Regions from separate parts of the Paenibacillus sp. GCM10012306 genome, predicted to be linked through region 1. Evidence: riboswitches for the same ligand, from Rfam matches in the RefSeq annotation. Region 1 holds a riboswitch; each other region holds the start of a gene.

The links. A riboswitch is a leader RNA that binds a small molecule or an ion and turns the genes downstream of it on or off. The one in region 1 is predicted to bind cobalamin.
Region 2: linked by a shared signal. The riboswitch ahead of ACFORK_RS26290 (S-layer homology domain-containing protein) and the one ahead of metE (5-methyltetrahydropteroyltriglutamate--homocysteine S-methyltransferase) in region 1 are both predicted to bind cobalamin.
Region 3: linked by a shared signal. The riboswitch ahead of ACFORK_RS21445 (energy-coupling factor ABC transporter permease) and the one ahead of metE (5-methyltetrahydropteroyltriglutamate--homocysteine S-methyltransferase) in region 1 are both predicted to bind cobalamin.

Annotation. Positions count from the first base shown of each region.
Region 1 is NZ_JBHRYW010000001.1:618,369-628,948, reverse strand. Features, by position in the region: gene ACFORK_RS02805 (GNAT family N-acetyltransferase) at 1-548, opposite strand, end outside; gene metE (5-methyltetrahydropteroyltriglutamate--homocysteine S-methyltransferase) at 906-3,203, opposite strand; cobalamin riboswitch at 3,359-3,564, opposite strand; gene ACFORK_RS02795 (undecaprenyl-diphosphate phosphatase) at 3,656-4,522, opposite strand; gene ACFORK_RS02790 (FtsX-like permease family protein) at 4,524-6,479, opposite strand; gene ACFORK_RS02785 (ABC transporter ATP-binding protein) at 6,454-7,224, opposite strand; gene ACFORK_RS02780 (sensor histidine kinase) at 7,330-8,301, opposite strand; gene ACFORK_RS02775 (response regulator transcription factor) at 8,298-8,999, opposite strand; gene ACFORK_RS02770 (hypothetical protein) at 9,192-9,785, shown strand; gene ACFORK_RS02765 (YitT family protein) at 9,845-10,516, opposite strand.
Region 2 is NZ_JBHRYW010000017.1:28,835-39,414, reverse strand. Features, by position in the region: gene ACFORK_RS26305 (beta-mannanase) at 1-429, shown strand, start outside; gene ACFORK_RS26300 (TRAFAC clade GTPase domain-containing protein) at 537-1,799, shown strand; gene ACFORK_RS26295 (GAP1-N2 domain-containing protein) at 1,796-4,843, shown strand; cobalamin riboswitch at 5,010-5,208, shown strand; gene ACFORK_RS26290 (S-layer homology domain-containing protein) at 5,386-9,981, shown strand; gene ACFORK_RS26285 (DUF4430 domain-containing protein) at 10,165-10,580, shown strand, end outside.
Region 3 is NZ_JBHRYW010000010.1:227,073-237,652, forward strand. Features, by position in the region: gene ACFORK_RS21420 (sirohydrochlorin chelatase) at 1-1,188, opposite strand, end outside; partial or broken gene cobJ (precorrin-3B C(17)-methyltransferase) at 1,326-2,157, opposite strand; gene ACFORK_RS21430 (energy-coupling factor ABC transporter ATP-binding protein) at 2,174-3,052, opposite strand; gene cbiQ (cobalt ECF transporter T component CbiQ) at 3,097-3,888, opposite strand; gene ACFORK_RS21440 (energy-coupling factor ABC transporter substrate-binding protein) at 3,872-4,168, opposite strand; gene ACFORK_RS21445 (energy-coupling factor ABC transporter permease) at 4,169-4,933, opposite strand; cobalamin riboswitch at 5,200-5,388, opposite strand; gene ACFORK_RS21450 (DMT family transporter) at 5,525-6,490, opposite strand; gene ACFORK_RS21455 (5'-3' exonuclease) at 6,700-7,443, opposite strand; gene ACFORK_RS21460 (hypothetical protein) at 7,815-9,116, shown strand; gene ACFORK_RS21465 (hypothetical protein) at 9,122-10,580, shown strand, end outside.

The DNA of each region.
Region 1 (10,580 bases):
GAAATAGGTTTGCGGGACAAAACCATTCGTTTGATAAATTCCAAGTCTTCTTCATTGGAACAATTCAGCTTGCATATGGTGGAATCCTCATTTGGAACGGGATTAAATTTCAATTTGAATTGCGATTCACCAAAGGATTCAAATCCGAATTTCGGATAAAAGTTAATCGCAGTACTATTAGCGAATAAGAAGAAGATATCACATTCTTGCTCGTAAATATTAAGAACATGATTCATCAATGCTCTAGAAAGCCCTTTTCCCCTGAAATCAGGGTGAGTAATAACTGTTCCAATTTGAATCGCTTTCTTGTTTAACCCATTAATCACTACGTCCATTTTGCTGACAGAAACATTAGCGATGACTTTACTATCTCTAAGAAATGAATAGCAGATATAACGATCATCCCAGAAACCTTTCTGATACCAAACTTCAAAGTTAATATCAAAAGCTAAAGTCGTTAGTTGATTAAAACTATCTCTGTAAGCCTTATTATCTTTGTAAGCGGAAACTAGGTCTATTCCAACTTCTATATTTTCATTTAAAAACACAAATATACCCCCTATCGTATTTATGATAAGTAGCTTCAATTTTACCACATCAAAGCACTATCGGTTACAGTAAATAACAATTATAACCAAACTCCCTATTGGCTTAATGAAGCATCGTCAGTATAATACTTTATTTCCTCCTTACAACCGGATGCTCATACTTATCCACCCAACGCCCTTACTCTCCTGCTATATGCTCTTGCTCACTTCCCGTTTGGCTAGACTCAACCAGCTAAAATGGTCTAAGCGAACCGAGCCAGTTCTAGTTCCCCAATAAAAGAAACCAGCAGGCCTCCCCACGAAGAGAGAGCTGCTGGTTTCTTTTATAGTTCTATATTGTAGCCTACAGCGCTACATTTAAGCTTTGCTTACGCTAGTCTTTGTTCTTGCGATCGAAGCAGCCTCAACCATGTTGCGCAGGGCGCTTTCGGTTTCTGCCCAGCCGCGAGTCTTGAGTCCGCAGTCCGGATTGATCCAGAACAGTTCTGGGTCCAGTACACGCAGAGCGCGGTCGATGTTGACAGTCATTTCTTCTACAGCCGGTACGCGCGGGCTGTGGATGTCGTATACGCCAAGGCCGATGCCTTTGTCGTAGTCTTGCTCCTCGAAGCTTACGATCAGTTCGCCGTGGCTACGGGAAGTTTCGATGGAGATAACGTCCGCATCCATATCGGAAATGGAATCGATCATGTTGTTGAATTCGCTATAGCACATATGCGTATGGATTTGCGTCGTATCTTTGACATCGTAAGTGGAGATACGGAACGCTTTAACCGACCAATCCAGGTAATGCTGACGGTCTTCTGGCTTCAGCGGCAGACCTTCACGAATCGCAGGCTCATCCACTTGAATCATTTCAACACCAGCGTCTTCCAGTGCCTTCACTTCATGACGCAATGCAATCGCGATTTGGTTCGCCACTTCTTCACGGCTCAGGTCATCGCGGACGAACGACCAGTTCAGGATCGTTACCGGTCCAGTCAACATGCCTTTTACCGGAAGCTTGGTGCGGGATTGTGCATAAACGCTCTCTTTAACTGTCATTGGCTCGATGAAAGCAACGTCAGCATAGATTACCGGTGGCTTCACGCAGCGGGAGCCATAGGATTGCACCCAGCCATTGCGAGTGAACAGATATCCAGCCAGCTTCTCACCGAAGAATTCAACCATGTCTGTACGTTCAAATTCGCCGTGTACGAGTACATCAAGTCCCAGCTTCTCTTGGAATGTGATGACTTCGTCGATTTGATCGCGGATATATTGATCATAACGCTCTTGGTTCCATACACCTTTACGCCATTTGAGACGTGCTTGACGAACTTCCGGTGTTTGCGGGAAGCTTCCAATCGTTGTTGTTGGCAGCAGTGGCAGGTTCCATTTCTCTTGTTGTACTTTCACGCGCTCTGCGAATGGCAGGTTACGGTTTGCAGGAAGTACAGCCAGCTTACGCACCTCTGCAGCGATATCTTCACGGCCACGCTCAGGCAGCGCACGGAAGGTAGCAAGCGCATCGCGGCTAGCTTGCAGCTCAGCAGCAACTGCATCACGGTTTTCCAGTGCAGAGCTAATCAGCTTCAGTTCAACCAGCTTCTCGTTTGCGAATGCCAGTGCGTTCTTGATTACCGATTTTACTTTATCTTCGCCTTCTACGGTTACCGGTACATGCAGCAAGCTGGAGGACGGTTGCAGGAATACACGATCCAGGCTAACATGAGTCGCCAGTTTGTCGAGCAATGCCAGCTTGGCATCCAGGTCGGAGCGCCAAATGTTACGGCCGTCGATGATACCAACGCCAAGAATCTTGTCTTCCGGCCAGCCAAGACGCTCGATCGACTCGAGGTTTGTACCGCCATCGTGCACGAAGTCCAGACCCAGACCTTGTACAGGCAGCTTGAGCAACGCTTCAAGCGGTTCAGCAGCTTCGAAGTAGGTTTGCAGGATGATGTTCAATCCAGGCACAGCTGCAGCGATTTCTGCATAAATCGACTCAAGCAAGCTGATGTCTTCATTGGTAAGCCCAGTTACAACCGCAGGCTCGTCCACTTGAACCCACTTCACGCCTTCTTGCTGAAGCTCTTGAAGCAGTTGTACATATACAGGCAGGAAACGCTTAGCGATTTCAGCTGTTTCAGAAGACTGGAAGCCTTTGGAGAGCTTCAGGAAAGTGTACAGACCGATGACAACCGGCTTTCCTTCGATTCCTGCTTTCTCTTTGGCAAAACGATATGCTGCAAGTGGCTTGTTTTCGGTCAAACGCGGCGTTTGATTGCCGATCTCCGGAACGATATAGTGATAGTTCGTGTTGAACCATTTTGTCATTTCGCAAGCAGTGGCTGTAGCATTACCACGAGCCATTGCGAAGTAAAGATCCAAGCCGATATCTCCGCCGTCGTAATCATAACGTGGAGGCACAACGCCGAACATTACGGCTGCATCCAGGACGTGGTCGTAGAATGTGAAATCATTGACCGGAATCAGATCAATGCCAGCTTCCTTTTGAGTTTGCAAATGCTCAAGCTGGATTCTCTCCATTTCGGAGCGGAATTCCGCTTCATCTTTTTGACCAGACCAGAAGGTCTCCAGGTTCTTTTTCCATTCGCGGTTCTTCCCGATTCTCGGGTACCCGAGGTTGCTCACTTTTACTGTTTGCGTCATTCCTAGGTTCCTCCCCTATCTCACTAATAATCTATATACGTCATGTTTTATACCCAAAAAAGGCGTCTCTCCCTGTAAGAAGTCAGAGGGAAAGACGCCCTAGTATTATACATACTTGTAGCTGGTCTAACACCATCCTATCTTCCGTAGGTAAAGCTGTGCTGTCGAAACAGGCAGGTCTCCTGGCTGCGGCGTCTACATCTTCAGCCGTCTTCCCGAACAGCATATGCTGCCAGTGACGAGGGTTGCTGAAGACTCTTCCGTTACAGTGGCGGGACCGCGTCGGTCTTGCACCGAACTTCCCTATTAAGCCATCCGGTATGTCTATCATCCGGCAGGCACCTGTATCCGTTATTCAGTTTCGGGAATGAATATAACGTCATGATACTGGAATACCAAGTAAACCGCAATAGATTATGAGTGTAACAGTTATACGGAATCCTTATAGCCAGTTAGAAGAAAATAATATACACCACTGCTGCTAGCACAATTCGGTAGATAGCGAAGGGCAGCAACTTAACCCGATTGATCAGTTTCAGGAAGAAACGCATCGACAATAGGGCGAAGACAAAGGCGCTGATGAAGCCAGCGATGAAGAACGGCAGCGACTCCATCGTGAAGTATTGCCAGTTCTTCATTAAAGAAATCAGTGTAGCTCCGGCCATGACCGGCACGGCCATAATGAACGTGAAGTCGGCTGCTGCCCGGTAGCTCATCCCGAGCAGTACGCCCCCGGAGATGGTTGAACCGGAGCGGGAAAAGCCCGGCCACAAGGCGAAGCACTGCATCAGTCCAACGCCTAGCGCTTGTTTGTAAGTCACTTGATCGACCGTTTCAGTCTGCACCTTCTTCGGCGCAAAACGGTCGGCACAAATCATGAATACAGCACCTATGACGAGTCCAATCAATACAGTTGCCGTCGAGAACAGATGGTCATCAATATAATTCTCTGTAAGTAAACCTAGGACCGCGGCAGGAATCAGGCCGATCAGCACCATACGAAGCTTCAGATGCCCTCCTTCACCGGAAGACTGCTGTGGCTGTCCATCCTGTATAGGCTGCATTTCTTTGCGGCTGAACCGCTTCAGACCCAGCAGATCAATGAATCTTTTCCAGAAAATAACGACAACCGCCAGGATAGAACCCAATTGAATAACTACTTTAAACGTATTCGCCGTATGTTGGCCCAGAAACGCCTGTGACTGCAGCCACATATCATCCACAATAATCATATGACCTGTAGAGGATACGGGAGCAAACTCGGTTATACCTTCGACGATGCCTAGAATAATTGCTTTAATAATCATGAGCAGGTCCATGTTACATCCTCCTTAAATTTTTATGCAGATTGCGCAGATAGCGACTTCGGATGAAGAAGAAGTAGAGTACCTGTGCGACAAAATAAACCGCCAACACCGCTCCTGTCTCCGTCACAATCGACAGGTAGAACAAACGCTGCAGCGCAATAAAAGCAAACAGACTATGCAGTATAGCCAGTCCAATTGGCACAAAGAACATCAGGGACATCTGAAATGTCACAATTCGGTCCAGTTCCCGGTCCGTTAATCCCATCTTAGCCAAGGTGGAATATTGCAGACGATCATAATCCAGATCCATGTACAGACGGAAATAAAGAAAACTGCCAGCTGCAATGAAGAATACTGTGCCCACAAGCAAAGAAGCGAACAGCATTGTACTGTACAGTGTCTTGTGGATCTCAAACAATGTGCCGCTGACCGCAATCGCATAAGGGTAATCGGCCTCGTACGCCTTCTTGCCCTTGACGGAAAGATCAGTCGCGATTCCAACTGTCTGCAGCAAATCTGCGACATAGAATCCTGTGTACTTATCTGTCTGCACGGGGTGGATAGTGTCATATAGCTCATCACTAACCACAATGCCGCTAAAGTCACCCCCGTCAACGCCGTTCAGCATCGGGAGCAGATGGTTCGCAATCGGTAATTCCTCCGTGTAGCCGATCTCCCGAATTATGCTCCCCTGCCGCAGTGTATACGTAGCCTTGACTCGTTCACTCGTCAGACTACGATCCCGCTGGGAACCGATCATAACCAGTCCGTCATGCCCTTCAAGCGGACCTTCGAACGAACGGAAGCCAGCCTTCAGCAGCGCCTGCTTATAAAGGCTGTAAGAGATCAGCGGTAGCAGCCGGGTCCGATCCGGGCCAGTCTGCGATATCACTTCTGCATATTTAATCGGAATGCTAAGTGTATCAAAGGGCAGACCACGGCCTTGGAGCTCTCTGCGAATGCTATCCAGGTGCTGTTCTGTTTCTGCCGCGCTTTCCGTACTTTTAGCCACATAGCCCACAGCCGCCGGATAATTAAGCTTCAGTTCCCGGGTCAATGTCTGAATCGAAGCAAATACACCTACAGAAGTGAAGGACACAGCCGAAATAATCGTGATGATAAAGAACATGCGTCCGTTCTCTCTCCAGCGGGATGACAGACCTGAGAGTGCGATCAGATTAATCCGATGCCAATAGAACCGCCGAGTTCTCTTCAGCAGCTTCACAATGTAAAGACTCAGTTGGGTATAGAACAGATAAGTTCCAACTACCGTAATAGCCACAACAGGCAACATAATGACATCCACCAAAGCCGCGCGCACTGTAGCAGCCATTACATACCCAACGATTAGGCAAACTGCTGACAAAAGCGCAAGCACTATAGAAGCCTTAGGTTCTTCTTCATTCTTGCCTTCACCCTGGAACAGCGGCATCGGGTCTTCAGGACCCGTTAGAGCAAACGTACACAGCGAGATCAGTCCAAACAACAGCACAAAGCTGCAAATGGTCAGCACTGGGGCCTGCCAGGGCAGATGAAAGGGAAGCGGTTGAATGCCAAGGAAGCCGGAGCCGATCATCAAAAACAGCTTGCCAAGCAGCAGGCCCAGTCCGGTACCGGTGACAATTGCCGTGCTGCCGATCATCATATTTTCCAAAAAAACCATCAGGTGCAGCTGCCGCTTCGTCATCCCGTGCATCAGCAGAATACCAAATTCCTTCTTGCGGGACTGCAGAAAAGAGCCCACCGATACAAGTACAAACACAGAACAAAATACAAAAATGGACCCTTCGGCTACCATCATTGTCCGCGTGGCGGTACTGAAAATCAGATCCTTAGACAAATCCGGGTGATAAATAAACAGAGCGCACAGAAAGAAGATCATCACCGAGAACGAGCTGCTGACAAAATAGGCGGCGTACTTCCGCTTGTTACGAATTACATTTCTATAAGCGAATTGCCGAAAGGTCATGGCCCGCGCCTCCCAGCAGCGACAGCATATCAATGATATTCTGAAAGAAGGCGGCCCGGCTGCTGCCCCGGTACATCTCGCTGTGGAATCGCCCGTCTTTGATAAAAATCACCCTGTGACAGAAGCTCGCGGCCACGGCATCATGTGTAGCCATCAGCACCGTCGCCCCCTCCGAAGCATTGATCTGCTCCAGCATACCCATCACTTCAGTCGATGTTTTGGAGTCCAGATTGCCTGTAGGCTCGTCGGCCAAAATCAGCGCAGGTCGGTGGATCATCGCGCGGGCGATGGCCGTCCGCTGCATTTGCCCGCCGGAAATCTCGTACGTCCGCTTCTTAAGCAGATGCCCGATGCCAAGTGTTTCCGATACCTGTAGCAGCCGGCTTTCCATCTCCTGGATAGAGGCTCCAGCCAGTGTCAACGGCAAGATGATGTTCTCTTCCACGGTGAGCGTGTCGAGCAGATTGAACTGTTGAAATACAAAACCCAGCTCATGACGGCGGAACAAGGCCTTCTCTTGTCTGCTGAGCAGATTAGGGTCTCGTCCACCAATCGAAATCTCACCGGAGGTAGGCTGATCGATGGTGGCGATAACGTTCAGCAAAGTCGTTTTCCCGCTTCCTGAGGGTCCCATAATACCGACAAATTCGCCCTTTTCCACAGCAAACCGGATATGATTCAGCGCATGCGTGGACACTTGGCCCTCATAAATTTTGGATAAATTATTGACTTCAAGTATGGGCAAGTGTCGTCGCTCCTTCCGTGGCCTGGAATGGTTTTATTATACAAACACGTCACAGGCGCTAGCTATTTCTGAAACTTACAGTTACCTTACACAATTGTAAGGTGGTTAGAATACAATCCGTACTGTGGTGCCTTTTCCTACTTCTGAAATGATGCTTACCTCATAACCGAGCTTGGTACAGATCTGCTTGACCAGGTACAACCCCATTCCGGTGGATTCCTGAAAATTCCGGCCATTTACGCCAGTAAAATAAGGGTCAAACACCCGCGGCAGATCGCTCGGCGGAATGCCTACCCCCTCATCACGTATATCCAGCACTACCCTGTTATTCTGCAGGTAGCCTGCAAAATGAATGACTGCTCCCTCTTTTACCGTGTATCGGACCGCATTTGTAATGATTTGGGTCAGCACAAAAGATAGCCATTTCTCGTCCGAGGTCACAGCAATATTGTCTTCTACTGTAATAGACGGATATACACGACTACGGATGAACAGTCGCTTCTGCTCTGAGGTGATTCGCCGCAGGACGGTCTGCAGCTCCATCCGCTCCACGTAGAAATCATGCTCGAACGTATCCAGTCGTGCTGTATACAGCACGGTCTCCAGTCCTTTCTTCAGACGGTCCAGCTCGTCTCCGATCGCCGTGAAGGGCGGGCCATCTTTATCTTGAATAATTAGATGAATGACAGACAACGGGGTCTTCATGCCATGAACCCATTGATTGATGAAATGAATATGCTCCTCTAACTTGTGGCGGTAGCTGTGCAGATCATTTTTATAGAGGCGAAATTGATGAGTTAGCAGCCCGCGCAGACTCTCAGCCAGCGGCGTATCCTGCGATGGCCCGCCCGTTTCATCCAGCGTGGAAGGCCGAGCAGTCATTCGTTCGTAAAAGGTCCGGTTGGAGATGTAACGGAAACCGAGGTAGACAAGCAGCAGACAAGTGCTAAGAATATCGGCATACAGACTGACACTGACGTCACTGCCACCATCCAGTCTGTACACCAGTGTAATGACTGCTAGCTGGGACAGATATACAAGGATTAACGTCTTTTGCTCCCGTAAAAATAGCTTCACTCCCCATTCCCCCAGTTCGGTGTCAGCCGGTAACCTTGGCCGCGCACGGTCTGCAAGCCGTCATGGATCTCCAGCACCGCTAGTTTTTTGCGGACACGGGTCACGTATACATTAAGCGTGTTGTCATCGACAAACACCTGATCATCCCATATCTTCTCCAGCAGGCGGTCACGGGTGACGATGGCTCCGGCTTTTTGCATCAGCTCGTCCAGAATCTTGACCTCTGTATGGCTGAGATCTATCCGGTCATCGCCCCGGGATAACACCAGCCGTTCCACATCCAGCGTCATTCCGGAGACTGTAAGACTCCGTTCATTAAGGTTTCCCGCGTAAGTGCCATAGGCGCGCCGGAGCTGACTTTTGATTTTGGCCATAGCGAGCTCGTAATCGAAGGGTTTCGTGATATAGTCGTCCGCACCGTTCTCCAGTGCCATCACCTGATCCATCTTGCCCGCTCTTGCCGAAATGAATAATATCGGACAGGTAGATACACCTCGAATCTGGCGGCACCAGTAATACCCGTCGAATTTAGGCAGATTGACATCCAGCAGCACCAGATGCGGAGCAAACGCCTCGAACTGCTCACGCACCGTCTCAAAATTGTCCACCGCCTGTGTCTCATAACCGAATTTATGTAAGTAGTCCTGGAGCAAAGATACCAGCCCCTGATCATCCTCAATAATGAATATTTTAAACATACTAATTTGCGCCTCCAATTGACCCAGACCTCTTTAGCCGGGGGTTTGCCAACTAATATATACAGCACCGGTGATGTACGTCAAATTACGCGCTATGAAATACGCAGCAATTACTTTCTATGGTATCCTATAATCACAAGTAAAATAATGGAATATCGTTGCAATTATAAATTGGATAGGAGCTTTAGAGATATGAACGCTATGAAACCAATTAAACTACTGTTCTTGGTATCACTGGTCATGTTGTTTGCAGGCTGTGAATTCAAATCGGTCCCCCAATCCGTTGATACACCCATGTACAGTGGCAAAGGCTTACGCCTGGCAGTTATAGGCGAACCGCCGATCGTGAGAGAAAGACATGTGACCTTCACTGAAATTACTTTTGATGATTTGAAAAGAGGGGCTGAGCTTGCGTCCCATTACGACGCTGTCTTTATTATGAAAGAGCATCTTCGCGAAGCCGCTGAAGGACAATATGCGAAAAAGTACGGGGAGACGAGGCTGCCCATCTTCTTCGTAGAATCCAAGCAGCCCGCCGCCTTTTTTACTGTCGAGGATCTGGAATACGGCACTTTTGACATAGATCCCGGTATGTATATTTCCGGGTTTCTTCTGCACCCTGAGGATCAACCCGGTGGAGATCCGCCAGTAATGGCGCGTCAGGATTGGGGGTTTGGACTTTACAATAACATTGTGAATGATACCAACATCAAAGATGTGTACTCGCGGGTATTCGAGACGATTGCATCCATTAAAAATCAGCAAGAGACCGGCCAGAAATTCTGACCGGTCTCTCTAATATGTCCATATCCATAGCTGACTGATGATGCAGCCCTGGTTCACATTTATCGCACATTCTGGGGATTACCCAGTGGTGTTGGCAATTTCGGCTTTGGCGCTTTCGCCAGCTTTCCTTTGCCCAGAGAGGTTGTAAAGGTAATTACATAACCTGCCACAACGACAGCCATAACCGTGTATAGCGTCTCTTTTAATGGCATGTAGAAGAGGGACAATGCTAGCACGATAACATCCAACAGGATGAAGACCGTACCGACCTTAATTCCTTTCCATTCACTGATCAGCAGCGACAAAATATCATCACCACCGCTCGCCCCGCCTGCGCGAAGCACCATTCCAGCTCCCAGACCTGTCAGTACCCCTGATAACAGAGCCGCAACCGGCAAATTATCATGCAGATTGATGACCCACCCGGAGTAATGTTCCATCAGTCCGTAGAAGAGCGTAAACGCTCCTACAGAAACACATGTATTCAAGACAAACGCTTTTCCTTTGAAGAACCAGGCAATCAGAAGTACTGGTATGTCTAGGATCAAAATAGAAAGTGAAGGCGAAATGCCCAATACATATTTACCAAGCAGCGATAATCCTACGAACCCGCCCTCGGTCAAATGGTTCTGATAATTAATGTGATAATACGTAAATGCAAGCAACAATGTTCCTAACAAAATGACTGTCAACCGCAGCAGAAGCTCTGCTCCGTGATTGTGTTTCCTCATACTGGTCTCCCCTTATCGTAAATGGCGGCTAGACGTCCCACCAACCTCTACGACGGGTTGAACC
Region 2 (10,580 bases), on a different contig from region 1:
AACGGTTATCGTGACCGGCTTGATGATATCGGGCTGGTCGCTTACACCGTCTATGCTCGTCATACGGAGAACGGTGAGACCGTGCTGGTACAGCAGAGGGACGACGCCAACCGCGTGCTTGTCAGTGCGGGCAAGGCACGGATCTATTACTCTATTGTTCAGAAAAAAGGATTGTTCGCCAAGCAAAAGACCGTACATATGTCCATTACGGCAGAGGTCCCGGTAGCAAGAGATGTGCTGTGTTATGTTAAGAAACGTGGCGGTCATCCTGCGGGCAAAGACGATGGCATTCGCTTTCCGTTCGTACAGGACTTTGCCGCCGGACGTAACCAGCTTCCGCCGATTGAGATCGGCAAGGATGATTTTGTACGTATCTTTTTCACAGATGGACGGAAGTATGGGCTTGTCTATGAACTGGTACCGGAGTAAGGCGCTTTGCACCAGGAGCAAGGTGATTTGCAATACTTCACGCAGTCCAGGCTGGCCAGTGTGAACGAAACGGGCTTTACTGCGTAAAGCTTTAAGGAGGATGAAAGATGTCTTTTTTTAGCCGCTTTATGAAAAAGAATCAGTCGCAGCCGCGACCGCTCTATTACGATATCGTATGTCCCTTCTGCTTTACCAAATTTGCGCCGGAGGACGTGGTCTTTCGGGCTATGCATAGCCGGGAGGACGATGAGAATTACGCTCTTGGCGAGGATGATGCGCTCAATAAATACCGTGAACGCTTCGGGCTGGATACTGTGGATGACATTGAGGCTATTATTCGTCCAGCCGATATCCCTGAGGAATATCATCATTACACAGACAATGTGCTCACTGGTCTGACGGACCGCTATGGGGTGCTTACACGTAGACGGTTATGCCCATCCTGCCATAACGAGCTTCCGGTCACAGCAGGCAAGGTACCAAGCAATATTATCTCTATTATCGGTGCTTCCCAAGTAGGGAAGTCAGTGTACATGACGGCGTTGATTCATACGCTCCAGCACACCACGGCCGGGCATTTTGATGCTGCCTGCATGCCGCTGAATGCCGAGATTAGCCGCAAGTTCCGCACGCTCTATGAAGAGCCGCTGTTTGAACGCGGGGATCTGCTGGCTTCGACACAGAAGGAAAAGATGCAGGAGCCATTCATCTTCCAATTTGTCTTCAAGGATGAAAGCAAACCACCGCTGACGCTGGTCTTCTTCGATGTTGCGGGTGAAGGTATGGTCGATCAGGATTATCTGGGGCTGCACGGACAGCATATCAAGAACTCTGCGGGTATCCTGTTTATGGTCGATCCGCTACAAATCCGTTCGGTGCGTGAGAAGATTCGCATCAACCTGGGCGATCGTCCGGGGGAATGGGTCTCGCAATATGATGAGCCGCGCGACGTTGTGCTGACCATGTTCGGTGATTTTATTGCTTATCAGGAGAAGAGCAAGACGGACATTCCTACCGCAATCGTTCTTGCGAAGAGCGACATGCTGCATTCGTTAAAAGATGAAGACGGCGATTACATCAAGTCCAACAGCAACGTTTTCAATAACTATGTGCATCGTAAAACGTTAAATCTGGACGAATTTCACAACATTGACGGGGAAATTCGCCGGTTTATCGGCAAGGTGGACCGCCCGTTCAAGGATACGATGGATGTGTATTTCTCCAACACTGCTTATTTTGCCGTATCCGCACTCGGCAGCAATCCTGTGAATCAGAAGATTGAAGGAGTTGTCAGCCCGATTCGGGTGGACGAGCCGTTCATCTGGCTGCTTCACAAGCTGAAATACATCGAGGGGAGCGACGGCCCGTGAAGAATCATTCAGGGGCGATGATCACTCAGCAGATGTACACCCGGGAGCGGCGCGGGATTTTTCGCTCCACAGAAGGGTTCGATACGGTAGCAAAGTCGGAAGGGCTGGACGGCGGTTTTATCAAAAAAATCCTTCATCCCTTCTGCCTCTATGATGCTCCGGCGGAACTTACGGCGCGCGGGGAGAAGGACGAATCAGCCTACCCCTCGGCCCTACACCTGTTCCATACGGAGAACGGGGAGACCGTCATCGGCAACAGCCGCTATCAGTCGGCAGATTTCACGGGGCAGCGGAGTGCTTTTTTCGCCCATAACTTTGTTGTTCCGGCTGCTCGTGCAGAAGAGATTGTAGAGCGTTATGGGGATTGGCTGCATGCGGATTTTGCGGAGAGTTACACAGGTGAGCTGGGTGGCATTTTGCCAGAGCTGCCTTCTATTCTGGTGGCGGGGAGAACACAGGTCGACCCTGTGACAGTGCTATCTTCTCTGAACATTGGGGAGGGCTTGTTCAAGGCACTGCTGCAGGCGGTGATGACTTCCGTGGCCGGCAAGAAGAAGATCTATGTGTCGCTGGATGTACCGATTGGAGAGCTGTCGAAGCGGGCAGCAGAGCTAACAGAGGTTATTTTTGGCGCACTACCCAATGAGTTCCGTCGCAGACTGGGTGTCATTACGTACGCCAATGAGCCAAAGAGCCGCAAATATATTCATTTGACCTTTGTAGAGAAAGGTTCACTTCGCCCCGGCGACCGCACTGTGGAGAAGGATTTTACGTTCGACCTCGTCTCCGGGCGCAGCAGTAATGTCGATTTCGGGGATTCACGGCAGCCATATGCTGATCTGGCCTGGAAGGTGACGAGCAGCGGCAGTAGCATGAATGACTTTGGTCAATTTGCCGACCGGATGTTGGACGGGGAAAGCTTGGATCGCAAGCTATCGCTGGGGCTATATAACGAATTGGCTGTATTTTACGAGATTGAACAAGGCAATGAAAGCTTATATGAACAGAACAAATATGCCGTTCTCGGTGGATTGCTTGATTATCTCAAAGGGGATGGCGCGCTACAGTCGCGAGTCCGGTTGAATGATATTTTTCTAGAGCGATTTGACCGTGAATATGATCTGATCAGGCAAGGGGGGCCACTGATACCTGCGGTAATGGAGAGCTTCAAGGCTTACTATGTGCTGCCGGGACATAATTACAGGGACCGTATCGTCGATTATTTCATTAACGGGATGCTGAATAACAGCAACCAAGGGCGCGAGGACGACCTGAAGGCAGCGTATACCATTATCGAGAGTGAAGAAGAGCTGAGTGCGGCCTTTTTCAAAAAAGTGCTGGCCCAGCCGATCTTTCGCCGGAAGCTTCTGGAGCCGTATTTGGAGAATCGTCTGGCTGCCGCCACATCGGCAGCGGATATTGCCGGTTTTGTCCTCTATTGGGGGCGTACGCTGCCCGAGGTGCTTCAGCAGGCCTTTATTGAGGACAAAACCAAGGATTATTTGCTGGAAAAGCTTCAGCGTGAAGCCGATCCTGTTGCCGCTGCGGCCGGGATCCATGAGCGTGTGGAGAAAGCCGAGAAGGAACGGCGGCGCAGCGGTGGTATCCAGCCTGAGGCGCTTGAACTTCTGCGCGGACTGGCTGCAGCCGCTGACCGTTTTCTGCTGAACCGTTTGTCCCTGGCGGAACTAACAAAGGAACAGCTACTGGATATTGCCTTCCTGCGTTATCCGAAGGGTGCTGCTAAATGGTATCCGCCGCTGGATCAAATCAGCAAGCAGAAGCAGAATGCACTGCGGGCCGCTTACCGCTGGTTCGGGGAAGAGAAGCCGGATGAAGGAATCTTCGCGGAACTGACTCCAAAGGAGCTAGATGATGTGCAGCTCCTTGGACGGCGCTGGCTGAAGGAGGCGAGGTCCGTTGAACCTTTCGAACGGCTGCCGCTGGGCTTTTACTATAGCAGTCGCCGTGAGGGGGGACCGCTGGATTACGAAGCGCTGCTGGAGCTGGTTAACCAGAAAGCAGGTTCGGATAAAGAGACCGTCTACCGCTTCCTGGCTTGGACACAAGGCAATCCATTGTTTGTAATCTCGAACAAGAAGCTGCAGCCGGGGTACCGCCGAGCGATTCTGAAATATTTCCTCAGTAATGACCGAGAAGCATTCAAGAATCGCGAATTCCGCAAATCCTATCTTGCAGCTGCACATCCTGCTCTGCAAAATGTATATAATGAAGCCCGCTCCCAATTGGCTTCACCGCTGGCGCGGTGGGTCAGCCGCAGCCGATTTCAAATCCTGATCTCGGGGCTCGCGATTGGAATTGTCCTGATAATTGCAATTATAGCTGTTAGCATGCTGAGACCGGACGGGAAGGATAGTACCCTACCGGAGATTAGTCCGCAGCCAAGTCCGGCCCAAACTGCTGGTACCGACCAGCGGCCGGTCATGGCCTATCTGCTGGCACCTGACGGAGAGCAGGAGGAGGGTAGCAAGCTGCAGTTTATTTTCCCTACTGCTGCTGATTGCGAAAGCTTCAAGCCGGCTGAGATTAGTCTGCTCAATACCGATGACACCAAGAGTACGTATAAAGTAACAGCTACGACTAGTACGTGTTCATTGCCTTCATCGGATTTAGAGTCTTCCTCCGGGCAAGAAAATTCTGCTGCTGACCATGCAACTGGAAATGCAGATGGAACGGGAACGGATAATTCTCCGCATTCATCTGCTAATGCCAAGGATGCAGTGTCTGATCAAGCTAATCATGCTGCGAATCAGCAAGAGCAGTCTTCTTCAACAATTGATCCTGCCGCTTCACCTTCGCTTACGCCAGAAAGTGGACAAGTAGTTCCGAAAGAGGGCCAATATCAGGTAACCCTTGCGCTGGAGCCTGGGGCTGCGCTGGTACCGGGCGACACCATTGAGGCTGGGGACTATAAGCTGAAATTGTCCGACAAGGCTCTTGCACCAACCTCTGATGAGTCTTCGGTGAAGGACGACCCAAGCCCTGAGCCGACGGCTACAACAAAACCAAAAACGAAAAAATAGTTGCTACTCCTGAACAGCTGCTGAGTTATGACTTGGACAAGTTATGGCTATACAGCATTCAGGAGTTTTTTTCGCTGTCAATATGGAACAATACCGATTCTGGCAGTTTTTCTATGGACATACCGGGGGATTATAGCTATTATTAGGAATATTAAAATTTAATAGTAGTATATTTAATGAAGAAGGTGCAGACTCAGATATCTGAGTTTGCTTAAAAGGGAAGACCGGTTCAAAATCCGGCGCGGTCCCGCCACTGTAGATGCGGAGCGACTTTTCAAATGCCACTGTTCCTATAAAGGAGTCGGGAAGGCGGAAAGAAGCGATGAGGCATGAGCCAGGAGACCTGCCTTGTTCAAAGTGTTCCCATGCCTTCGGGGGGTGAGGTCGGGAACCAGTTGCAGATGGATTGTACTCCGGGAAAGAAATTCCCGTACGTCTGCCCTCAAGCTAAGTTTGTTCTGACCACCCTTCATAATAGGGTGGTTTTATTTTTTTACCAGAATAAACCAAATTATAAGGAAAAGAGGTTCATGATGAAAAGAATGTTATCATCCCGAGCGCTTGCGCTTGGACTGGCACTACTGCTGGTCATCTCCATTCTTGGCTCTTCGCTGGTGCCGGCAGGACAAGCCTTCGCCGAAGCACAGCAAAGCCTTACTGGACAAGGAGTTACAGAAACTAGCGTAACAGATGCTACCTACGGCGCAGCGGCGTTTGCTGCGGCTGCACAAGAACCGGTAGATGTTCAACAGGCAATTACAGACGCTATAAAGTATGTACAGAATAAAGGATATACTTCTGACTGGATTGCGATGAGCTACGGGCGGCTTGGAATTAAGATACCGGATAGTTATATTACCGGACTTGAGAAGAGCGTGAAGAGTACGATGACTGCTTCTTCTCCTCCGTATGTAACCACGTATGCCCGGTTGGCTCTGGCTGTTACGGCAATCGGTCGTGATGCAACCAACTTCGGCGGCTATAATCTTCTTGAGCCGATTTATAATAGCAAGGACGTAGCGGCACAAGGCATAAATGGCCCTATATATGCATTGCTAGCTATTACAGCCGGACAATATAATGTGCCTGATGATGCAGTCTGGAGCAAAGAGCGGATTGCGAATAATCTCATCTCGAAACAAGATCCGTCAGGTGTCTTCTCGGCTTTTGGTTCCAATGCAGATATAACGGGGATGGCTTTACAGTCTCTCTACACTTACAACGGCTTTCCTGAAGTCGAGTCTGCAGGCCAGCGTGCCGTTGATTGGCTGTCCAAGAATCAGAACAAGGACGGCGGCTATGACAGCCGTTGGGGCGTGAGTAGTGAGGCTAACTCACAGGCTATTCTTGGCTTGACTACTGCTGGTATTGACCCGACAGGACCAGAGTTCACCAAGGGCCAACACAACCTTATCACCAACCTGTTAGCTTACCAATCTACTGATGGCGGCTTCCGTCATGCTATGTCAGGAACATCTGATAGCATTGCAACTGAACAGGCACTGCAAGCACTAATCTCCTATCAACTGTTCCTTAAAGGAGATAAGTTCTATAACTTAAAGCAACCGGCTTCACAAAAACCGGCCGTTCAGGCTTCAATTACAATTGAAGGCCCTGAAGGAAGGATCACTAGCGGGGCTGTGGAAGCGCCAACGGCGTTTAAGGCTTTGGTAGAGGTCACTAAGGCTAATAATATACCGCTGGATATACAAAACGGCAAACTTAATGGCATTAACGGAATTTCGCAGCAGCAGTACGGTGCCTCTGACGGCTGGAAATATGCTTTCCAACAAGACGGGCACTGGAGAGTGTCGGATGTAGATGCTGCTGATTATGCTCTTAATGCAGGCCAACAAGTTCTATTTTTCTACGGCGATGCTGATACAAGTCTGAATAATCATGTAAACGTATTGCCGGCCATCCCTGCTCCAGGAGAAGGCTTTACGGTTCAGGTCTATAATGATGCGGTAGATTGGAACACGACACCGTCCAAGACTGTTAGCAAGCCTGCCCCAGGGGTAAAGGTAGCTATTGGGGATCATGCGGTTACAACAGATAGTGAGGGGAAAGCCAGTTTTGTTGGCCTGCCTGCAGGCACTTATGATGTGGAGCTTACAGGTTACCGTCAAGGTGCAGCACCAAGTGTGTTACCAGTTCAATCACAGTTTAGCGTAGCAGCACAAGCTCATTCTTCTATAGCTATTGAAGGTCCGGAAGGTCCTTTGGCTTCTGGCACGGTAGATGCAACGAGTCCGCTTCAGGCTTTGAGAAAACTGGCGCAAACCAGTAATCTCTCTCTGGACGTTACGAACAGTCCCATGGGAGAGTATGTCTCTGCGATTAAAGAAATAGAAGCGGGACAATACGGTGGCTGGGATGGCTGGTTCTATGCTGTGAAGAAAGATGGAGGCTGGACCCTTCCGAATGTTGGGGCAGCGGATTACTTACTTCAGAGTGGGGAACAGATATTATTCTATTATGGTGATTTCGGAGTCACTTCCTTTATTGATTCCATCCAGGCGGAGCCAAAGCAGCCTGTTTCCGGACAGCCATTTACTATTCTGGTAAAGAAGATTGTCGATGATTGGAACACGGGAGGCAGTCTGATCCTGCCGGCTGAGGGTGTTCAGGTTACGATTAAAGGTGAAACAGTAACCACCAATAATGATGGCAAAGCGACCTTTGTTTCCGGTAAGACTGCCGGTGACTATGAAATTGAAGTTACGGGCTACCAAAAAAATGCTGCTCCAACAGTGGTTAGAACGGTAAGCCCAATATCCGTTGCTAAGGATAACGGTACTTCAACACCAACGCCTACACCTGCAAAATCGCAGGTCACCTTCTTGGTGGAAGGCGATGCCATTCGCGGTACAATTGTTCCGAGCACAACAGTCAATTTGAACCCGGGTGATACGCCTTATAGCTTACTGGTTCGTCAGTTGGGAGGTAAGGTGGTTGCTACCGGTTCCGGCATGAGTTTATATGTCAGATCAATTGATGGCTTGGCAGAGTTCGACCGTGGTGAGAAAAGCGGTTGGATGTACTCGGTCAATGGAGTATTCCCGAACTACAGTGCAGGTGCCTATACTACGCTTGCAGATGGGGATACGGTTGCCTGGCGCTATACAACAAATCTTGGAGTCGATTTGGGTGAGCCATCCTTTGAGAACGATCCGAAGGGGCCAACCACCGGTACTCCAGGAACGGGCACTGCGGTTGTCATCAGCCCGGATAATGCTCTGCCGCTCAACAAGGTAGGACAGACTACAACCGTAAGCAATGCCAATGAAAAAATGACGGCTGCCCAGGCAGCGGAACTAAAGCAGACTTTGGCGGCTAATACAGTGTCCTTGTCACAGGCGATTCCAGCCGGAGCAGCAGCGACATTGAAGGATAATGCCGGAGAAGTGCAGTTAAGCATTCCGGCTGGCGCAGTGTCCAGTGGTGTTACGATTAATGTAAAAGAACTCTCATCCAGTCGTTCCGAACTGGTATCCGGACTGTATGAATTTACTCCGGATGGCACGAAGTTCGCGAAGCCGGTGGATCTGGCCATTAGAGTACCTGTTACTACGGACCATCTAGATAACTTGACTATGGCTTGGCTGAACAAGACTACTAATGAATGGATTCCAGTTCCGACTACGGTAGATGCGAAGACTGGCATTGTTACAGGAAAAGTTAGTCACTTTACCGACTATGCAGTCATTGACCGCAGTCTATGGGAGCCACAGCAAGATCAGATTAAGAAAGATATTGCCGGGGCTGTAAAATACATTACATCCGCAGAAGCAATCAGTGATTGGCAAGCCATCGGTTTGGTACGCTCTGGCAACACAGTGCCAGCTTCATACCTGAGCGGCCTGAAAGCTCAACTGGCTGAGGCTAAAGGCGAGTTCCGCAAAGTGACCGATTATGAACGAATTGCGTTGGCTGCAGCGGCTCTGGGCAGTGATCCGCAAAGCATCAGCGGTTATAATTTGATTGAGAAAATTTACAACAATGCTAACATGACGGCTCAAGGCAGCAACGGCGTGATTTTCGCCCTGACTGCACTGGACAGCGGCGCTTACAATGTACCTGTAAATGCGCAGTGGACACGTGAACGTCTAGTGGATTGGCTTCTGAAGCAGCAAACGAAAGAAGGCGGCTTCCCGTTGTCAGTTGGCGGTGCTGCTGACATTGATATTACTGCCATGACCGTAACAGCTCTATCTAATTACAAGGAGCAAGCGCTCGTTAAAGCGGCTATCGACAAAGCACTCGGCTGGCTTTCCTCTCAGCAGTTGGAGAACGGCGGTTACAAGTCGTACGGCGATGAGAACAGCGAAAGTGTGTCGCAGGTAATAATTGCTCTGACGGCTGTGGGCACAGGCCTTAACGATCCGCGTTTTGTGAAGGCTAAAGGCGGTCTGCTGAGCAATCTGGCGACATTCAGACAAGCTGATGGCGGTTATGCACATGCTTTGAGTGACAAGAACAGTAATAGCATTGCAACGGAACAAGCGCTACTGGCGCTTGCAGCCTACGACCGTTTCTTGAATGAAAAAGACAAGTTGTATAGCTTCTCAGCTACACCGGTGACTACGACTCCGGTTCCAAGCGTGACCTTTGCCGATGAAGGGCAAATCTCAGCCTGGGCTCTGAAATCGGTGCATACCGCGTTTGACAACAAGCTGATGCAGGGAGTAAGTGCTGACAGTCTTGTATTTGCGCCAAAAGCAAACATTACACGAGCACAGTTTGCGGCATTATTGCTGCGATTGACAGGTAATCAGCCTGCTGATGCATCTTCAGCTTCGGTATTCAGCGATGTGAAACCGGGGGCATGGTACTACGGGGATGTCATCAAGGCGAAAGAGCTTGGCATCATTGATGGCGTCAGCAAGACGACGTTCAATCCGAACGGCACGATTACCCGTCAGGACATGGCTGTGATGATTGCCAGAGCTTACAAGCTTGATGCTTCGGCGAATAAGCCAAGCTTCAAAGACGAAGTGAAGATCAGCATGTATGCATTGGGATCTGTGCAGTCTGTGTCTGAATTGGGCTACATGACTGGCTTCAATGGATCGTTTGACCCATCCGCACCAGTAACCAGAGAAATGGCGGCGGTGGTTGCGGTAAGACTGCCTTAGGATCTTTCGGGTAGTGTCTGAAAAAGTATTTTGGATCATATAGTGAAAATGATGGAACGGGGGAGAAGTTAGTGCCCTCGTTCTTTTCCCTTTTCTATTCAAATTCTGTATATCACTACAAGTAGCGGGTGCCGTTCTGTAACAGCGGCGAACCCGCGTTATTCTATGGAGGTGCTTAGGTTCATGTCCAACCCTTCCAAGCGCTGGCTGGCTTTTGTGGCTGCGCTGTTGACCGCAGTGCTGCTGGTGGCCGGATGCTCATCCGGGAATCAGCAAGTCCCGGGGTCCAATCAAGTCTCACATGTAAATGACAAGGATAACAAGAATAGTGAAGCTGCCAAGAGCGGTAACACCAATGAGAGTGGCAGTGCTAACGATAGTGGCGCTGATAGTAGCAACGCTGGTAGCGACGCCGCAAATGAAGACGGTGCTGATAGCGGCAGTGCCGGTAACGTCGCGAAAGCTGGGGGTGCTGACGGCAGCAGCACTGGTAAGGCCGTAAATGCGGATGGCGCAGACGGCAGTAGCACCGGTAAGGCCGTGAACCCGGATGGTGCAGACGGCAGTAGTACCGGTAAGGCTGTGAATACTGGCGGCGC
Region 3 (10,580 bases), on a different contig from region 1:
GAGTAAACGGCTTAACTTGCAAAAATCGCTGTTGGCATCAGGGTCACTCCCACCGCGGCCCATGAGCAGAACTACCGTCTCCTCGTCGGGAATGTTCACCTTTTTCTCAACTGAAACCTCTTTCTGTGGATTCGGCTGTTTTGAAGGAATCACTGGCACAGCTTCGGAGATCCGGTCCAACAGAATCTCCACCGCCCTATCCTGCACACCGATTGGGCGTCCATAGATGAAATCAACACCAGGGTACCGAGCCTTGGCCTGATCGATCGCCTGAGGAATATCCAGCTTGGAATGTCCAGCCGCGAACAAAATAATCGGCACCACATATATCGCAGTTGCCCCACCCTGCACGCAGTTCTCAATACCTTTGGCTATGGAAGGACCGGCCAATTCAATGAAGCAGGTCTCGAACTTCAGCTCTGGTCTGCGTCTTGCCAGCAAATTCGCGAACGCCCTTAATTCATCGTTGCCTTCCGCCACTCTGCTGCCATGCCCTACCAGCAATACTGTTCTCACAGCCGTCTCGACTTTCGTGACCTTCGCCTCATGATCTGAACCTAAACATATTCCTGCAAGCCCCACCCTCGCAAAAAAGGTATGGAAACGCTCGTTCTCCGTCGCCAGCTCACGGTATCTCCCTACAACCGCCATAACGGCTTCAATGACTTCATCCTCGTTCATCCCCTGGCCGGCAAGAGTACCCGCTTGGGGACTGCGTCCGGATTTCTTGCCCCCGAGATACAGCTCAAAGCTGCCCTTGGAGTAGACCACCCCGATGTCATCTAGCACTGCAGAATTGCAGGTCATCCCGCAACCGTTGACCTGGATTCTAAGTTCCCTTGGCACCGGCTGTCCGGCCAGAAGATAATTCAATCTTATGGCCGCACCCAGGCCGCCTGCTCTCCGGCCCTCGCAGAAGCCGCAGGTCTCCACATGCACGAAGCTCCCCTGCTGCATGACACGCATTCCTGCCCCGAGAAGCTTGCGGGCAAGCTCTTGTGGTCGGCACGCTATGCTGCGGAGCAGGAAATGCCCTTCTCGTGTATGGGTAACCTGGCCCGCTGGTCCCGCCACTTCTGCAAGCAGCGCCAACTGAGCCCCCGTCAATGTCCGGCTGCCCACTGGAGGCAAGACTTCCAGCTCCGCTGTGAAGATCCTTGCCTCAGCCTCTCCACCCTCTGCAGCCATTATCGCTGCTGACTGCTTCAAGGCCGGGAACACTTGGGGTGTGCCCTCTACTTGTACTGCCTTTGCGCAGGTTGCTCCTCCTGCTGCAGGGTGACAAGCAACGGCTTCGCCCCGCTGCCCGGTGACTCCCTCTGACGCGGTCAATGACCACGGCTCCGCCGAGGTCCGCAGCCGCTCGTGAGGCTTCAGCGCCTGTGTCTCCGCGCCAAGGCTGTACTTGCGCTCATATCCGCGCGGGGTAATCATGATCCCCTCGAAAACCGTCGTCGCCGAGTTGCCGATAATGACAGTAGACAGCATGCCAATCTCATGCTCCAACATGTCCTCGAGTGTGGTTACGACGGTCTGCTGTCGATCACGATAGGCGCTTTTGACAATGCCGACCGGCGTTCCAGGCTCGCGATAACGCAGTAGAATGTTCCGGGCCTCCTCGATCTGCCGGGTCCGCCTCCCGCTGCGCGGATTATAGAACGCGATAACAAAATCCGCTGCCGCTGCCGCCTCCACTCTGGTCGCAATGCTCTCCCATGGTGTAAGATGGTCGCTGAGACTAATCGTGCAAGCGTCATGCATAATCGGTGCGCCAAGCAACGATGAGCATGATTGGATGGCGGATATGCCGGGAATCACCTCGACCTGGATCCCCTTTTCCGGGTTCCAGCCCCGTTCAATTAACACCTCATACACCAGTCCGGCCATGCCGTATACACCGGCATCCCCGCTGGATATTACAGCAACAGTCTGTCCTGTCTCTGCTCTGCGTACAGCTTCCTGCGCCCGGCTGATCTCTTCCGTCATGCCTGTGCCGACTATTTCCTGATGCCGCAGCAGTGGCTTGATAAGCTCAACATAGGTGTTGTAGCCGATTACCGCTTCGCTTTCTTCTATTGCCGCCAGTGCCCGACCCGTAATATGTTCCATTGCACCGGGTCCAAAACCGATGATCAGCAGCTTGCCCTGTTTATCCATAATTCTCCTCGTCCCTTTATAATCTCGTTACCGTACTTCCTCGCCTCTCAATACTTGTAAGCAGTGCACTCAGAGCAGCCTTGAACTCATCCGCAGTCCGGGGCGCCTTCTGCCCCGATATCAGCTCCGGCGGCAAGCTCTGCCATACATCAGCCAGCAACGGTAAACCCAGACCGATGGTCTGCATTATCTCCCGGCTGGCAAACAACTCTTCTGGCCTGCCACACGCCCTGCATATTCCCTTATCCAGGACAATAATCCAGTCCGCCCAGTGGTAAGCCAGATTCATGTCATGTGTAGCCATGACCAGTGTAGTTCCCTTTCGGGCATGTATATCATCAAGCGCCTCCAGCAACAGCGTTTCGGACATAGGGTCCAGATAAGCTGTTGGCTCATCTAGCAGGATCAGTTCTGGTTCCATCGCCAGCACACCGGCCAGCGCCGTCCGTTTTTTCTGTCCCAGACTAAGCTGGTGGATAGGCTTATCTCCTAGCTCTGTTAAGTTCAGCCGTTCCAGTACCTCGCGGCAGCGCAGCTTGATCATAGGTTCAGCCATACCGCAACCCCGCAGCCCAAACGATACATCCTCAAGAGGCGTGTTTAAAATCAGCTGCTGCTCCGGGTCTTGGAACACCAGCCCGACGCTGCGGCGCAGGGAAGCCAGGTCTTTGGGGGCATAGGACAGCCTTGCCTCATCCTTCCTCACAACTCCCTGCTGCGGCCGGAGAATACCCACCGCGTGTAGAAATAGCGTGGACTTACCCGATCCGTTATGGCCCAGCACAGCTGTTCTGGAACCTTTAGGAATGGACGCAGTCAGTCCCTGCAATGCAGGCTCCCTCGTGTCCGGGTACCGGAACACCACTTCCTCAAAAGCCAGACTTGAGTTATTCATGATGATTCTCCTTTATCGACCCCAAATGATGGGATCAACGGTATTCACAATCGCCAGGCCAACCAGCTCTGAACGAGTACCAATACAGTCATTCCGATGTAAGCCTCAATAGCATACCGAACCGGAACCGGACGGGTCTCACAGGGCGGTAAAACAATATCGCCAGCAAACCCTCTGGTCAAAATCCCTTGAGATAGACCATGGTATCGCTGAACCGTCTTTGCGAACAAAACGCCAGCCATCCCCGCAGCCTCTCGCAGCTTGGGCATAAATCCCCTTGTGCCACCGCGCAATCGCCGGGCCAGCATCATGCCATGTGCGGTGTCGCTGAGCAAAAATAAAAAACGATACATGATCAGCATCAGTTCTAGTACAATCTGCGGCATCCGCAATCTGCTGAGCACCTGTAGCAGTTCGCCAAACGGCGTGGTAAGAATCAGAAAAAAGAAGCACGACAGACAAGCTGCCACTCTTGCCAGCAGCAGCCCACCTCGCCATAGTCCAGCAGCCGTCATATAGAGCGAGAGTGAAGATCCTGGCAACGGCATTACCACCATTGCCTCTCCGGCTGCCGGACGGCCGATCTCTACTACAAGGACTGGCAGACTGATCAAGTAGAACAGCAATGCGGAACCCAGCAGCATCCCGTATAACTGAATCGGGATCTTGGCATAGAAGATGCACCAGATCATCAGCCATAGTGAAATAGCTAGTTGTAAAGCTGGGTCCAGAACAAAGGACAGCACGAACATGACTGCGGCGAATCCGCTTTTCCACATCGGAGACAGGCTGCGAAAAGCATTGCCATAGGAGACAGCGTCAATTCTTCTGATCATTCAGCTTCTGCTTGCCTTGTCTTCCTTTGAGCAGACCGATCGTATAGCCAATCACCCCGGCACCGATAGCCGCCTGTAAGGCGAATAGCATACTTTCGGTCTCTCCCGGCAGCTCCGTCAGCGGCTTGAACCAAGGGGTATATGAAGGATCAATTTCTGTGATCGCGCCTTCTGCAGCATCATCAGCCCCGCCAAATTCCCCTTCTACAAACAGTAACGGCAGTACAACCAGCAGAACGACTGCCAGAAGCATCCAGGCATTTTTCCATTTGGCACTCATTTAGGATTGGGCCCCTTTCGTTTGGCGTTTCAGTAAAGACAGCTCATGCGGGCTATAAGATTTCAGCCAGTTCCAGAGCAGCACAGTCAACAATCCTTCACTGATGGCAAGCGGAATTTGCGTGATGGCAAAGATGCTTCCGAACTTCATGAACGAAGCCATCACCCCGCCATCGGCAGCCGGAAATGCTACTGCCAGCTGGACTGAGGTGACCACATAGGTCATAAGATCCGCGATGGCTGCCGCACTGAATACCGCGAGTTTTTCGCGCTGGGTCGTCCCCATAATCAGTTTGTACGCCGCATAGCCGGCAAAAGGACCAGCCACCGCCATCGAGAAGGCGTTCGCACCAAGCGTAGTAATTCCACCATGGGCAAGCAGCAGCGCCTGAAAGAGCAGCACAATTGAGCCAATAACGCCCATGGGCAGCGGACCAAGCATAATTGCACCAAGACCGGTTCCCGTCGGATGAGAGCTGCTTCCTGTGACAGAAGGCATCTTGAGTGCTGACAGTACAAAAGTGAAGGCCCCGGACAAGCCCAGAAGCAGCTTCAGCTCCGGATTGTCCTTCGTCATTTTTTTCAACCTCATAATTCCTAGAATAAAGAACGGCAGAAATGCCGCCCACCAGAACAGCGCCCAGCCCACTGGCAGAAATCCCTCCATAATGTGCATGGCCTGTGCAGTTCCCGGTTCATTAAATAGCAAATACACGGTAAATCCGGCGACCAGCAGCATAAAACTCCACATCCTGCGTTGTTTCATCCCATTTCCCTCCACGTTAAGTTCATTTGTAAGCTTTGAAAGCCAAAAAAGCCCACCCTAACAGGTGGGAGATCTATGTACGCCATTGCTTACGAAAGAGAGGGATGGGCTCGGAATTCACATTCCAGTCTCACTCCGTTCAAGACAGCAGAAACTAGCAGTCACCTTGTGCAAAGGGAACTTATCCACAGTCCGCCATTGCATGGGCCGCTTGCCGCCTTCAGCTCTTCCGTCAATTCGTACACCGCTCCTATCCGCGTAGAGTCTTGGTGTGCGAAAACAAGGTAGGTCTCCTGGCTTCGGATGATAACGCCGGCTCTTCGTCTTCCCCAATCTTGCTTCGAGTGACCTGGTGAAGAACGGCTCTCCTATACAGTGGCGGGACCGCTCGGGAGTTGCACCCGATTCCCTGTTACCCCTTGGCATCCAAGGGCACCTTGTTTTATCGCTAATTGATCTTGTACATCATAGCGGACTTGGCATTACGTGTCTGTGATAAAAGTGGGGGTTAGGAATTCCTTCCAATTTACATTCAAAAAAAAAGAGCCGTTCCCATCCGTAATAGATGATGAATCAGCTCTTTACTCAAAATCAGGCACCCGGGCTTTTTCCCGCATTCAGCGACGCAGCATCACCTCTGGACTTCCAAGGAAGCTTTCCGAAGTTGGTGCCAAGCACCCCTGTAATAATCATGAAGGTGCCAATAATATGTGCCACCGTCAGTTCTTCGTGCAGAATCATGGCTCCGGCGATTATAGAGATTAGCGTAGACAGGTTATTGAAGACGCTGACCTTGGAAGCTTCTAGCCGGGCTAGCGCATAAGTGGACAACAGGTTGCTAATCACTGTAGACAGGATACCCAGATACAGCAGAGCCAGCAAATACTTGGAATCTGCGAACGGCTGGAAGAAGACATTCAGTGTGCCTGCCGTTCCATGCCTGATCAAAGCAGCAGCCACGAACAAAATAAAGCCCATAGCCATAGTAACAAAAGAGATCTCCAAAGGCGTATACTTCCGTGTCAACGGCCTTGCCAGCACACTGAAACCTGCCATACTCAGTGCAGACAGCACCAGTAACACCAGTCCAGCCACATTATTGCCACTCCAGCCAGCGCCTCCCTTCATCGCGAAGATGAAAATAACACCCGATACAGACAGCAGGATGGACAGCTTCTGGATAACATTCGTTCGTTCTTTAAGAAAAAAAGCCGCGATCGGCGCGGTAAACAGCGGAACCATCGCCAGAATGATGCCTGCTTCCGAAGAAGAAGCACTCATTAGACCGAACGCCTGAAGCGCAAAGAACAGCACTGGAGATAACAGGCCCAACGGGAGCAGTCTGCGAACATCACTCCAGGTGAAACGGAGTTTGACCCAGCGGAAGAGAAAGGGTACGGCCACTGCGATCCAGCCAATAGCGAAGCGATGCGCTAGCACATCCAGCGGATTGGCCTCGGTGACCGTCATTTTGACGAACAAAAAGGAAAAACCAATAATTGAGGCATAAAGAATAGCGGCCAGATAGGCCGACGTATTGCTGTTTCTGGACTTCATGCGTGCTACCCCCGGAAAATAAATGTGGTGTCCAAACATTGAACTCAATATACTATGCAATCAGAGCGAAGTAGCCACAATTCATATGTACCGCATCTATACCGATACAAACTGGGTTATTAGCGGATTCCCCCCGCCACTCTCCCTTGCAGCATACCAAAAAGCCCTGCACTGCAGGGCTTTTCACTAGACTCTAACTTTGTATTACTCTAGCCCAAATCGCCAAGCTCGATCTGCACAATACCTTCTTCTTCCTGAATCTCGGCAATTAGGTGCATCAGGCTGCCGAATTCCAGCTCTTTGAATTTACGAGCCGCAGATTCATGCTGAAGCGCCCACAGGCACTCGTCCAACGTGCAGACCACCGGAACATCACAGCGGATCTCTGCCAGTTCCCGTGATAGATGCAGCATATCGAGATCGGCTTCGATCTTGGCTCGCACTCCCTTAGGCAGCAGCTGCAAATTCTCGATAACGCCTTCGACCGTACCATAATCAGTTAGCAGCTTAAGTGCCGTTTTCTCGCCGATGCCGCGAACGCCAGGATAATTGTCGCTTGTGTCGCCCATAAAGCCTTTCAAATCTATGACCTGGGCAGGCGTAAGACCTTTATCCTCCAGCAGTTCCGCCGGATCATACACCTTATAGTTGGAACGGCCTTTTTTCATAATCACGACCTTCACGTTGTCCGTAACAAGCTGAAGCATGTCGTGATCTCCGGTAATAATGTAAACCTCAGATTCTTCACCATAACCGGCTGCCAGTGTACCGATGCAATCATCGGCCTCATAGCCTACCAGCCCGACGTTGGGTACGCCAAGCTCTGCTACAACTTCCTTCACTAGATCGAACTGGGGAATCAGCTCCAGCGGCGGCTCCGCCCGGTTGGATTTATAGCCGTCATTATATAACCTGTCACAGGGATTATTTTTTTCAAACGAAAAATTTATCAAATAAACCCTTCATATCAAGGATTTTATTATCTGGATTTATCCCATATTATATCATCTTGGGAAAATTAATAGTGTATATATTGAATAAACATAGAATTGGTATTAAAATAGGGGCTACAGCCTCAGTGCGAGGCAGACTCCGCAGAACGAAGTTCAAGTACTTTTAGGTTTTAAGAATTATATCTATATATATTTCATTAAATAGCATATGGGAGTAGCTACGGTCCATTTTTCCACCCTATGGGAGACTTTAGCAGTACGACTTCAGGTCACGCGACGCATGAAGAAAATTAGAACGGAACTCGAATGAGACCGTCTTTTTCTCCATGCGTTTTTTGTTTTTATTTCACAAAAAAGGAGAGCGCCTTTGAATGACATTTACTACATCAGGCAAGTATATTTATAGGTTAACAACACTTGATAAAGAATATTCACGATCTCGTGGATTTAATATTAGAGTCTACGAAATCGCATTTTTTAATACCTACAGCAAAATAGCGTATCCTCATCCTATCACCGAATTTCTTATTGATTATAGAAGTAAATCAATGTCTTTAGAGAGAGAAAGGCAAGTAGCGAGTACTGTTTGCCAATTTTTAAATTATTTATTGATTATGACTAATTCGGGAGAGAAGGATTTCCTAGAATTATTCGAACACGGTCTTTTTGGACTTTCCTTTGTTCATGGGGCAAAGTTTCTACAAAACCAAGAGATACAATTAAATAAGCATGGTAAACCCATTAACAGGGAAACAGTGGATCGTAAGGAATATGTTTTAATTGCTCTTTATGTCTTTCTTCAAAAGCAAGGGATTATTAATGAAAATCTATTTATAAACACATACATAGACGAAAAGGGACACGAAAAATATTCAACCCCATTTGTAAGGATGAATAGAAATGCGCGAAATTCCACACCAAAGAAAGAATTAAGAGACTTTGGCGAGAACAGACAGCAATTACTAGTTGAATTTATCGATACAGCATTAAGTTTAAAGTCGTGTAAAGACATCGCCTTCGGACTGGGTCTACAGGGATTTGGGGGGCTAAGAAGAGGTGAAGTGGTAAATCTAGTAACTAGCAGTTTAAGGTATTCTGGTAACTCATTAGTTGTAGATATTGATGATAGGCAAGAACATTTATTTAAAGATAAGAGAAATCTGTCAAAGGAAGCAGTAAAGAAATGTCGTCATCAAATTATTATACCTAGTGAATATATGAATCTACTGTATCTTGGACATTTAAATTCTATAAAATCACGTAAAGCACCCAAGAAATTCCCAGTGGATGATGCACTTTTTGTTAATAAATTTGGTAGTCCAATGACGGGAAAAACTTATGAAGAAAAATTCAAACGCGTTGTTTCTAAATTTATTGAACGATTATTAATACAAAAACGTTTTGACGAGTACACTTATTTAACCTCCAAAGTTTTTAACACTCATACTTTAAGGGGGGTTTTTACAAATATTTGTTTAGATGATTTGGGATTAAATGTTCGACAAACAGCTAATGCCCGAGGTGATACTTTTGATAGCTCTGTTATGGTATACGTTGAAGAACTAACAGGTATGCAGAAAATGAATAGAGCCATTACTCAGCTTTCTCAAGCTGTAATAAATGCTGAAAAGAGTCGAGCATTCTTAGAGGATTGGAATACGGAGGTGATTTAGACACAATGATATCAATAGCGGAAGTATCAAGACAAACAGGCTTTTCAGCGAGAATGATTGATCGCTTGATTAAAGCAAGAAAGCTAATAGTGATAGAAAAAGGTGGCGGCGGCCTTCCCACCTTGATATGCAAAGAGTCAATGAAGGGTGCACTTGATGAATTCAATAAATTTCATGAAGAGTACATTTACTTCAAAGAAGTATTTGAAGCACTCCATCTTGATAACCAAGCTTTTTATAATTATGTAAAAACTTACGAAGATAAAAATAAAAATTTTGACCAAAAAAATTTTATGAGAGTAATAGAAATCAGGGAACCTTTGTATGGAGCTTTTGACAGGAGACTTTTTTTTAATCGAAGAGAATTTGAAGAGCTTCAGCGTGACTTCATTACGTTAGAAGAAGCCAGGGAGATAAAAGGTACGCCCGACCGAACTATTTTCAGTCATTGGTTAAAGAGACGACCGTTGCTAAAAATATTTTCGATAGGTTCAACCGGAAAAGCTAGATATGTCCGTAGAAACGATTTAATGGAAGCAATACATAATTTTAAGCCTAAAACAGATAGAAAACTTCCAGATTTTAATGTTGATGGATATCTTATGTCTAATCAAGTTATGGAATTAGCACATTTATCACTGAAGTATTTTAAGGTTATCGTAAAACAGAATATCCTTTCCCCATCTTTAAAAAAAGGTAATATAAAATATTTCAAGAAAGAAGATGTTGCTACACTGATTCAGCGTCAAGAATATGAGTTTCAAATACTCAGTCAAAATTACTACAGCTTTCTAGATATTCATACTTTACATCCAGATAAAAACAGGGATTTTTTCAATAAAACTAGTTCTATAAAAAAAATCGAAATACCTCCCTACCTTAGTTGGCATTTTCGCAATAGTGGTAAATGGTTGTACAAAAAAGAGGATGTTCATAACTTTTATATGGAAAGCCAAATTAGAAAGAGCTTAATCTTTGAGTCAACAATCACACATGCACCTTATGAATTCAATAGGCAATTACAGGTTTTGCAAATTGATATAGACCATATTCCTCCAATAACCAAGAAACTTTGGTCAGAATTCATATCAGACAAACTCCAACGCCCAGGAAATCAGTCTTACACAATAACAAGTTATATCAGAACTCTCGTGAAAACAACAGAAGTACTCGTTAACTTTATAAAGAAAGAAATTTATGAGTGCTCATCAAATGATATTAATCTTATTCTAACAAATTCACAGATACACAGACATATTAGGGAAAAATTATATGATTTTATACAATTCGTCTTCAAAGTCATCGAGATGAAAAGTAATATTAAACCTTCTAACATTGCTCGTCTTATAAATCCCAGGAAACTAGAACGCAAATCTTCTCATGACAAAAAATGCTTAACATTTGACGAATACTCAGATTTATTTAAACATTCCATAAACATTGAGTTGCATAAGCACTCTGCAA